2 regions of the Streptomyces sp. NPDC001927 genome follow, and region 1 is predicted to be linked to the other one. Evidence: riboswitches for the same ligand, from Rfam matches in the RefSeq annotation. Region 1 holds a riboswitch; the other holds the start of a gene.
The links. Region 1 has a riboswitch for cyclic di-AMP ahead of ACWCO8_RS04130 (M23 family metallopeptidase). Riboswitches for the same ligand answer to the same signal wherever they lie in the genome.
Positions count from the first base shown of each region.

Region 2: another riboswitch for cyclic di-AMP. It lies ahead of ACWCO8_RS23220 (transglycosylase SLT domain-containing protein); the one in region 1 lies ahead of ACWCO8_RS04130 (M23 family metallopeptidase).

Region 1 covers NZ_JBSFEN010000001.1:1,064,662-1,068,964, reverse strand. The annotation lists gene ACWCO8_RS04140 (M16 family metallopeptidase) at 1-604, shown strand, start outside; gene ACWCO8_RS04135 (M16 family metallopeptidase) at 631-1,998, shown strand; cyclic di-AMP (ydaO/yuaA leader) riboswitch at 2,222-2,387, shown strand; gene ACWCO8_RS04130 (M23 family metallopeptidase) at 2,401-3,186, shown strand; gene ACWCO8_RS04125 (GntR family transcriptional regulator) at 3,365-4,057, shown strand.
Region 2 covers NZ_JBSFEN010000008.1:260,007-264,309, forward strand. The annotation lists gene ACWCO8_RS23210 (SpoIIE family protein phosphatase) at 1-433, shown strand, start outside; gene ACWCO8_RS23215 (phosphocholine-specific phospholipase C) at 597-2,621, shown strand; cyclic di-AMP (ydaO/yuaA leader) riboswitch at 2,927-3,085, shown strand; gene ACWCO8_RS23220 (transglycosylase SLT domain-containing protein) at 3,088-3,951, shown strand; gene ACWCO8_RS23225 (phosphoribosyltransferase family protein) at 4,014-4,303, opposite strand, start outside.

The DNA.
Region 1 (4,303 bases):
CGTCGAGGAGGAGGTACCGGCCCGCGCGCTGATGGCCGCCTACCGCCTCCCGCACGACGGCACGCGCGCGTGCGACGCCGCCGACCTCGCCCTGACCGTGCTCGGCGGAGGCGAGTCGTCCCGGCTCCACAACCGCCTTGTGCGCCGCGACCGTACGGCCGTGGCGGCCGGCTTCGGCCTGCTGCGCCTGGCCGGCGCGCCCTCGCTGGGCTGGCTGGACGTCAAGACCTCCGGTGGCGTCGAGGTGCCCGAGATCGAGACGGCCGTCGACGAGGAGCTGGCCCGGTTCGCCGCCGAGGGCCCGACGCCCGAGGAGATGGAGCGCGCCCAGGCCCAGTTGGAGCGCGAGTGGCTGGACCGGCTCGGCACGGTCGCCGGCCGCGCCGACGAACTGTGCCGCTTCGCGGTCCTGTTCGGCGACCCGCAGCTGGCCCTGACCGCCGTCAACCGGGTCCTGGACGTCACCGCCGACGAGGTGCGGGAGGTCGCCGCGGCCCGGCTGCGCCCGGACAACCGCGCGGTGCTGGTCTACGAGCCGATCGGTACCGAACAGAGCGACGCCGAGCAGGGCGACAGCGACGAGGAAGAGGGAGCGGACCAGTGACCGACGCTGCCGCGTCTTTGACGAGCATGACGTTCCACCCGCAGCCCGAGCCGGGCGCGGCCAGGCCCTGGGCCTTTCCCGCCCCGGACCGCGGAGCGCTGGACAACGGCCTGACGGTGCTGCGCTGTCACCGCCCCGGCCAGCAGGTCGTGGCCGTCGAGATCTTCTTCGACGCCCCGCTGGAGGCCGAGCCCGCCGGTCTCGACGGTGTCGCCACGATCATGGCCCGTGCCCTCACCGAGGGCACCGACCAGCACACCGCCGAGGAGTTCGCCGCCGAGCTGGAGCGCTGCGGCGCCACGCTCGACGCGCACGCGGACCACCCGGGCGTACGGGTCTCCCTGGAAGTTCCCGTCTCCCGGCTGCCCAAGGCGCTCGGGCTGGTCTCCGAGGCCCTGATCGCGCCGGCGTTCCTCGAGACCGAGGTCGAGCGCCTGGTGAACAACCGGCTCGACGAGATCCCGCACGAGACGGCCAACCCGGCCCGCCGGGCGGCCAAGCAGCTCTCCAAGGAGCTCTTCCCGGCCGAGTCCCGCATGTCCCGGCCGCGTCAGGGCACCGAGGAGACGGTGGCGGCCATCGACGCCTCCGCCGTCCGTGGCTTCTTCCAGACCCACCTGCGGCCGTCCACGGCGACCGCCGTGGTCGTCGGCGACCTGACCGACGTGGACCTGGACAAGGTCCTCGCCGAGTCGCTCGGTGCCTGGACGGGCAACAGCGCGGAGCCCCGGCCCATGCCGCCGATCACGGCCGACGACACCGGCCGTGTGGTCATCGTCGACCGGCCGGGCGCCGTCCAGACCCAGCTGCTGATCGGCCGCGTGGGCGCCGACCGGCACGACCGCGTCTGGGCCGCCCAGGTCCTCGGCACGTACTGCCTCGGCGGCACGCTCACCTCCCGCCTGGACCGCGTCCTGCGCGAGGAGAAGGGCTACACCTACGGTGTCCGGGCCTTCGGCCAGGTCCTGCGCTCCGACGGCGAGGGCCACGGCGCCTCGATGCTCGCCATCAGCGGTTCCGTGGACACCCCCAACACCGGCCCGGCACTTGACGACCTGTGGAAGGTGCTGCGCACTCTCGCCGCCGAGGGTCTGACGGACGCCGAGCGCGACGTGGCCGTGCAGAACCTGGTGGGCGTGGCGCCGCTCAAGTACGAGACCGCGGCCTCCGTCGCGGCGACCCTCTCCGACCAGGTCGAGCAGCACCTCCCGGACGACTTCCAGGCGCAGTTGTACGCGCGCCTGGCCGAGACCGGCACGGTCGAGGCGACGGCGGCCGTCGTCAACGCCTTCCCGGTGGACCGGCTCGTGACGGTGCTCGTGGGTGACGCGGCCGAGATCGAGGAGCCGGTCCGGGCCCTCGGCATCGGCGAAGTCACCGTCGTCACCGGCTGATCGAGCGGCATCGAGCGGCGCACCGCCGCCGAAGCGGAGCGAACGGAGGACCCCGACGTCACGTTACGTCGGGGTCCTCCGCTATGTCCGGATTGGTGGCAAGGGTGGCCGTATGCCCTGTGGCATGTCTTACAAACTGGCGTGTCTGTTTGGTGATTGAAAGACGATCCGCTTAGCGTCGGTCCGGCTGTTCGCCAGTTGCACCCGCCGCGCCCGCGGCATCGGACAGTCATCGCCGAGTCCCCGTCAGGCGCGAGCCTGGGGAGCCGGGGACCCACACGAAGTCCCTGGGGTGAATCGGACGCCTTCGCATCCGTGCGGAGGGGCCCGTAGGAGACCTTCCTGCTCCGAACCCGTCAGCTAACCCGGTAGGCGAGAAGGAAGGAAAGGATCAGCCACTACATGGCGTTCACCCGTGCCACCGGGAAGCATCGTGGTCCGAGCCGTCTGGCGCGCCGCAGCGCCGGCGTCGCCGGCATCGCGTCCCTCGCCACCGCCGGCGTCATCGGCACCCTGGCCTCCCCGGCGCTCGCCGCCGACACGGACGCCCCCTCCCTCGAGGACACCGGCCTGACCCAGGTCGTCGTGGCCGACAACGCCCTCGCCGACAAGATCGACGCCCAGGCCGCCGCGCAGGAGCGCGAGGCCGCCGAGGCGGAGGCCAAGCGTGTCGCCGAGGCCCGCGCCAAGGCGGAGGCCAAGCGCAAGGCGGAGGCCCGTGCCAAGGAGGTCCGCGCGGCCAAGGAGCGCGCCGCCCGTGAGGCCGAGCGCAAGCGCCTGAACTCCTTCCAGCTGCCCGTGGCCGGCTCGTACGTCTCCACCGGCTACAAGACCGGCGGCTCCCTCTGGTCCTCCGGCAGCCACTCCGGCGTCGACTTCCACGCCGCCTCCGGCACCAAGGTCGTCTCCGTCGGCTCCGGCACCGTCGTCGAGGCCGGCTGGGGCGGCGCGTACGGCAACAACATCGTCATCCGGATGAACGACGGCACGTACACCCAGTACGGGCACCTCTCGGCCATCAGTGTCTCCGTCGGCCAGTCCGTCACCCCGGGCCAGCAGATAGGCATCTCGGGCTCGACCGGCAACTCGACCGGCCCGCACCTCCACTTCGAGGCCCGCACCACCGCCGAGTACGGCTCCGACATCAACCCGGTCGCGTACCTTCGCGCCCGCGGCGTGAACGTCTGACCCGACCGGCCGTCGAGGTCCCGCACCGCACGTCAGAAAAGCCCCGGCTCGTACTGAGCCGGGGCTTTTCGCTGACCAAAAGATATCCATGGTTACCGAGGACCCGTCGGAAATACCGCCCCGCTGCAATAGAGTCACCGGACAACCGGTTTCGCGCGTATTAAGGCGGAGGTCGATCATGCGCATTCCCGCGCACTCGGTGTGCACGGCGATCCGGGACGACATCGTCACCGGCGTCTTCGAGCGCGGCAGCCGGCTGACCGAGGAGCAGCTGGCCCGCCGGTACGGAGTCTCCCGCGTCCCGGTCCGCGAGGCGCTGCGCACCCTGGAGGCCGAGGGCTTCGTGATCACCCGCCGGCATGCCGGCGCCCAGGTGGCCGAGCCGACCGAGCAGGAGGCGGCCGACCTCCTGGACATGCGCTCGCTCCTCGAACCGCTCGGCGCGGCCCGGGCCGCGCAACGCCGCACCGAGGCGCACCTCAAGGTGCTGCGCGGCCTGGTCAGACTGGGGCAGGAGCGGGCCAGGCGGGGCCAGGGGGACGATCTGCGCTCGCTCGGCGGCTGGTTCCACGAGACCCTGGCGCAGGCCTCGGGCAGCCCGGCGCTCACCGCCCTGCTCACCCAGCTGCGGCACAAGATCGCCTGGATGTACGCGGTCGAGGCCCCCGCCCAGCCGGTCGAGGCCTGGGCGGAGCACGGGGCGATCGTGGACGCGGTGGCGCGCGGCGACGCCGAACGAGCCCGCGCCCTGACCGCGCTGCACGCCGAGCGCTCCCTGCTGCTGCACCGGCTGAAGCGCCCCGAGCGTCCGCCGCGCGGGCGTGTGAGGACTTCGCAACATGTCGTCAACACCGCGAGCGGCCGGAATTAACGAGCGGGCCGTATACAAAGAGAGCTCGCCCTGGCGGTGGGAATTCGACGGGCTTTCTTCGGGCTGCCCGGATCCCCGGAATTCACTACGGAATGTTTCGGGAGACGTTTCAGGAGGCTTTTCGCGGGACGGTTCGGGAGGCGTTTCGCGGTACGGGAAAACGAGACGTTTCGGGGTGCCGGAAAAGAAGAAGCCGCACCCGCCGTCATTCGGCGTGTGCGGCTTCCCGCGCATTCGGCCCCGACG
Region 2 (4,303 bases), on a different contig from region 1:
CTGCCAGTACCTGCGGGTGGCCCTCGACACGGGAGAGGTCCAGGTGGCGAACGCGGGCCATCCGCCGCCGCTGCTGCGCCACGCCGACGGTACGGTCGACGTCGTCCGGCTCGCGGGCGGGCCGCCGCTCGGCCTGCCCGCCGAGTGGGGCAGGACCGCGTACCCGTACACGACGGCCCGCCTCGCGCCGGGCGAGACGCTGCTGCTCTACTCCGACGGGCTCGTCGAGAAGCCGGGCGAGGACTTCGATGTCGGTCTGTCGCGGCTTGCCGCCGCCTTCTCGGGCGGGCCGCCCGATCTGGAGGAGCTGGCCGACCATCTCCTCGACACCCTCACCGGCGGACCGCACGCGGAGGACGACGCGGCGCTGCTGATGGTGCGCAGGGACGGTGCGGGGACGACCGCCCTCCAGCCCTTGGGCCGTAGGGACTGATATCCCGTATTGGTTCATGTCCGAACCAATCATGTCCCAACTACCTGCCGCCCTTCGGAAGTTCATCCAAGACTTACCGCACGGATGTATACCTTTAAGCTCGGCTCCCTCATCCTGTCCACCGTGTGCCAGTGGGGCATGCGGTGACACGAGAGGCGGGGCATTGACTCCCATCAGCCGCAGGGGATTCGTCGGCATCGGGGCAGGGCTCGCGGCGGGCGCGGCGCTGCCCACGGGCACGGCGTCGGCCGCCGCAGCGGGCGCGACCGGGACCATCACGGACGTCAAGCACGTCGTGGTGCTCATGCAGGAGAACCGCAGCTTCGACCACTACTTCGGCCGGCTGCGCGGCGTGCGCGGCTTCGGCGACCGGGCCGCGGGCAACATCCCGGGCGGCTGGGGCATGTTCAACCAGCCCAACTGGGGCGGCCGCCAGTACCCGTGGAAGCTGAGCTCCACCCCGCCGGCGGGCGGCGTGGACGGGGAGACCCTCGCCCAGTGCAACGGCGACCTTCCGCACAGCTGGACCTCGCAGCACGCGGCGTGGAACAAGGGCCGGATGGACAACTGGGTCACGGGCGTCGGCAACACCCGCACCCTCGGCTACCTCGACCGTAGCGACATACCGTTCCACTACGCGCTCGCCGACAACTACACGATCTGCGACGCCTACTTCTGCTCGGCGCTCAGCGCCACGGGGCCCAACCGCACCTTCCTCTGGAGCGGCAAGATCGACGCCTCCAGCAAGGACGGCGGCGACGAGTCCGGGCTGACCTGGGAGTCGTACGCGGAGGCGCTCCAGCGCGCCGGAGTGAGCTGGAAGGTCTACCAGAACGCCCAGGACAACTACGGCGACAACGGCCTGGCCTACTTCAAGAAGTTCACCGACGCCCGTCCCGGCGACCCGCTGTACGACCGCGGCATGGGGTCGGTGCCGAAGGTCACCGGTTCCACCCCGGACGACATCGCCGCGGCGATCCGCGCCGACGTGGTCGCCGGGACGCTTCCGCAGGTCTCCTGGGTGGTGGCGAACGAGGCGTTCTCCGAGCACCCGTACGCCCCGCCCGGCGACGGCGCGCACTTCGTCGACCTGGTCTACCGCGCGCTCGCCGCGAACCCCGAGGTCTTCGACTCGACCGTGCTGTTCCTCAACTACGACGAGAACGACGGCTTCTTCGACCACGTGCCGCCGCCGGTCGCCCCGCCCGGCACCCCCGGCGAGTACATCGACGGCGTGCCGATCGGCCTGGGCTTCCGGGTCCCGATGCTCGTCATGTCGCCCTGGACGCGCGGCGGCTGGGTCAGCTCCGAGGTCTTCGACCACACCTCCGTGCTGCGCTTCATGGAGACCTGGACGGCCGCCCTCGGCACCCCGGCATCGTGCCCGAACATCAGCGCCTGGCGGCGGAAGGTCACCGGCGACCTGACGGGCGTCTTCGACTTCGCGCGCCCGGTGTACGGCGTCCCCTCGGGCCTGCCCTCCACGGCCAAGGTCATCGGCCAGGACACCTGCGGCCCGCTGCCCAACCCGGTGCCGCAGGACAACGCCCTGCCGGCGCAGGAGTCCGGTACGCGTCCGGCGCGCGCCCTGCCGTACCAGGTCAACGGGAACCTCGACCGGTTCGAGTTCGGGGCGGCGGGCAAGATCCTCGCATGGTTCTCCATGACGAACCAGGGCGCCCAGGCGAAGCGGCCCGCGCACTTCACGATCCACCCGCACCAGCACCGGGACACGGCGGCCTGGCAGTACACGGTCGACCCGGGCGCGACGTCCACGGACTACTTCAACATCGGGCTCGGGTCGGGTTCGGGCAAGTACGACATCTCGATGATGGGGCCCAACCGCTTCCTGCGGCGGTTCATCGGCGACGCCTCCAAGGCGGGGAAGGCGATCGAGGTGGCGGCGCGGTTCGCGACCGAGCCGGGCACCGGGAAGACGGCGATCTACTTCAAGCTGACGAACACCTCGGCCGGTCCGGTGACCTTCACCATCCGCTCGAACGCCTACCGCACCGACGGCCCGTGGACGTACACGGTGGCGGCGAACTCCTCGCGCGAGGACTACTTCAACGCCGTGGCGTACAGCAACGGCTGGTACGACTTCACGATCCTGGCCGACATCGACGGCACCTGGTCGCGCCGCTACACCGGCCACATCGAGACGGGCGCTCCGAGCATCAGCGGCTGACCCACACATCCACAGTTCCGACCAAATGGGGCACAAGGGATTTCACATCCCCTTGTGCCCCATTTCTCAACTCGGTCGAATTTCCCCGCATGTCCGTTATGGCATGGCGCGTGAGCCGAATCACCTCAGGTTTTCGACGATCTTTGGAACCGCCCCGTCCCCTTGTCCGGCAAGGAAGTTCGGGGCGCCGGGCGGGTCGCGGAAGTCCTCGAAGAAATACCCGCGCATTCGGCGCCTTGTTTCGTCCGACATTTCTCGCTTACGGTCACCTCGACCCGGACGGAACGCCGAATCCTGCCACCGTCCGAATTAGACCGCTCATTCACCCGATGGCAGGAGCGGGGGACCCACTTTTCGCCGGTCCGGTTTTTCCGGCACGGCTCGGGGTGAAGTCGCGCACGCGCGGCCGGGCATCTCCAGCCCGAACCCGACAGCTCACCCCGCAGGCGCCGGAGAGGACTGCATCATGCCCGCACACGGTAAGCACCGGCGCCCCAAGAGAAGGCCCCTGACCCGCGGCCTCGCCCTCGCGAGCACGGGCGGCGCCGCCCTGGCCCTGCCCCTGGTCGGCACGGCCACCGCGCACGCCGCGCCCCAGTCGGCCCCCGAGATCGCCCTCACGGGGAAGACCGTTCTCAGCGCCCCGGCGAAGATCGCGGAATCCATTCCGGCCGCGCAGAATTCCGCGGCCAAGACCTATACCGTCACCCGCGGCGATTCCCTTTCGGTGATCGCCCACGAGCAGAGTGTGCAGGGCGGCTGGAAGGCCCTGTACCGCGCGAATCGCGCGGCCGTGGGTGACAACCCGTCACTCATCCACCCCGGCCTGGAACTGAAGCTGCACGGAAAGGCCGCCGCCGCTCCGAAGAAGCCGAAGTCGCAGGCCCGTACGACGAGTACGGACCGGGCCGACCGCTCCCAGCAGCGCGCCGCCGCCCCGGCCGCCGCCCCGTCGAAGGCGGCTCCCGCGAAGTCGACCCAGGCGACGCAGGCGGCCGCGAAGACCTACACCAACGACCTCGACGGCTGGATCCGCGAGTCGCTGGACATCATGCAGAAGTACGGCATCCCCGGTTCGTACGACGGGATCCAGCGCAACATCATGCGTGAGTCCTCCGGCAACCCGCTGGCGATCAACAACTGGGACTCCAACGCCGCCAAGGGCACCCCGTCCAAGGGCCTGCTCCAGGTGATCGAGCCGACGTTCCTCGCCTACCACGTGCCCGGCACCTCGATGGACCTCTACGACCCGGTCGCCAACATCACCGCCGCCTGCAACTACGCGGCGGACCGGTACGGCTCCATCGACAACGTCAACGGGCCCTACTGACAGGCCGGTTGAGCACGGGCTGCCTTGATTACGGGCGGCCTTGAGCACTGGCGGCGACCGCTCTAGAAGTGGTCGCCGAACCAGTTCGCGGCGAGTTCGCCGACCTGTTCCAGGGTGCCGGGTTCCTCGAAGAGGTGGCCGGCACCCGGGACGACGACCAGGTCGTTCTCGCACGTCAGGCGGGAGCGGGCCTCCTCGTTGAGGTCCTGGACCAGCCGGTCGTGGCCGCCCACGATCAGCAGGGTGGGGGCGCGGACCTGGGCGAGTCGTGGGCCCGCGAGGTCCGGGCGGCCGCCCCGGGAGACCACGGCGGACACCTCGGACAGCGGGTCGGCGGCGGACCAGAGGGCGG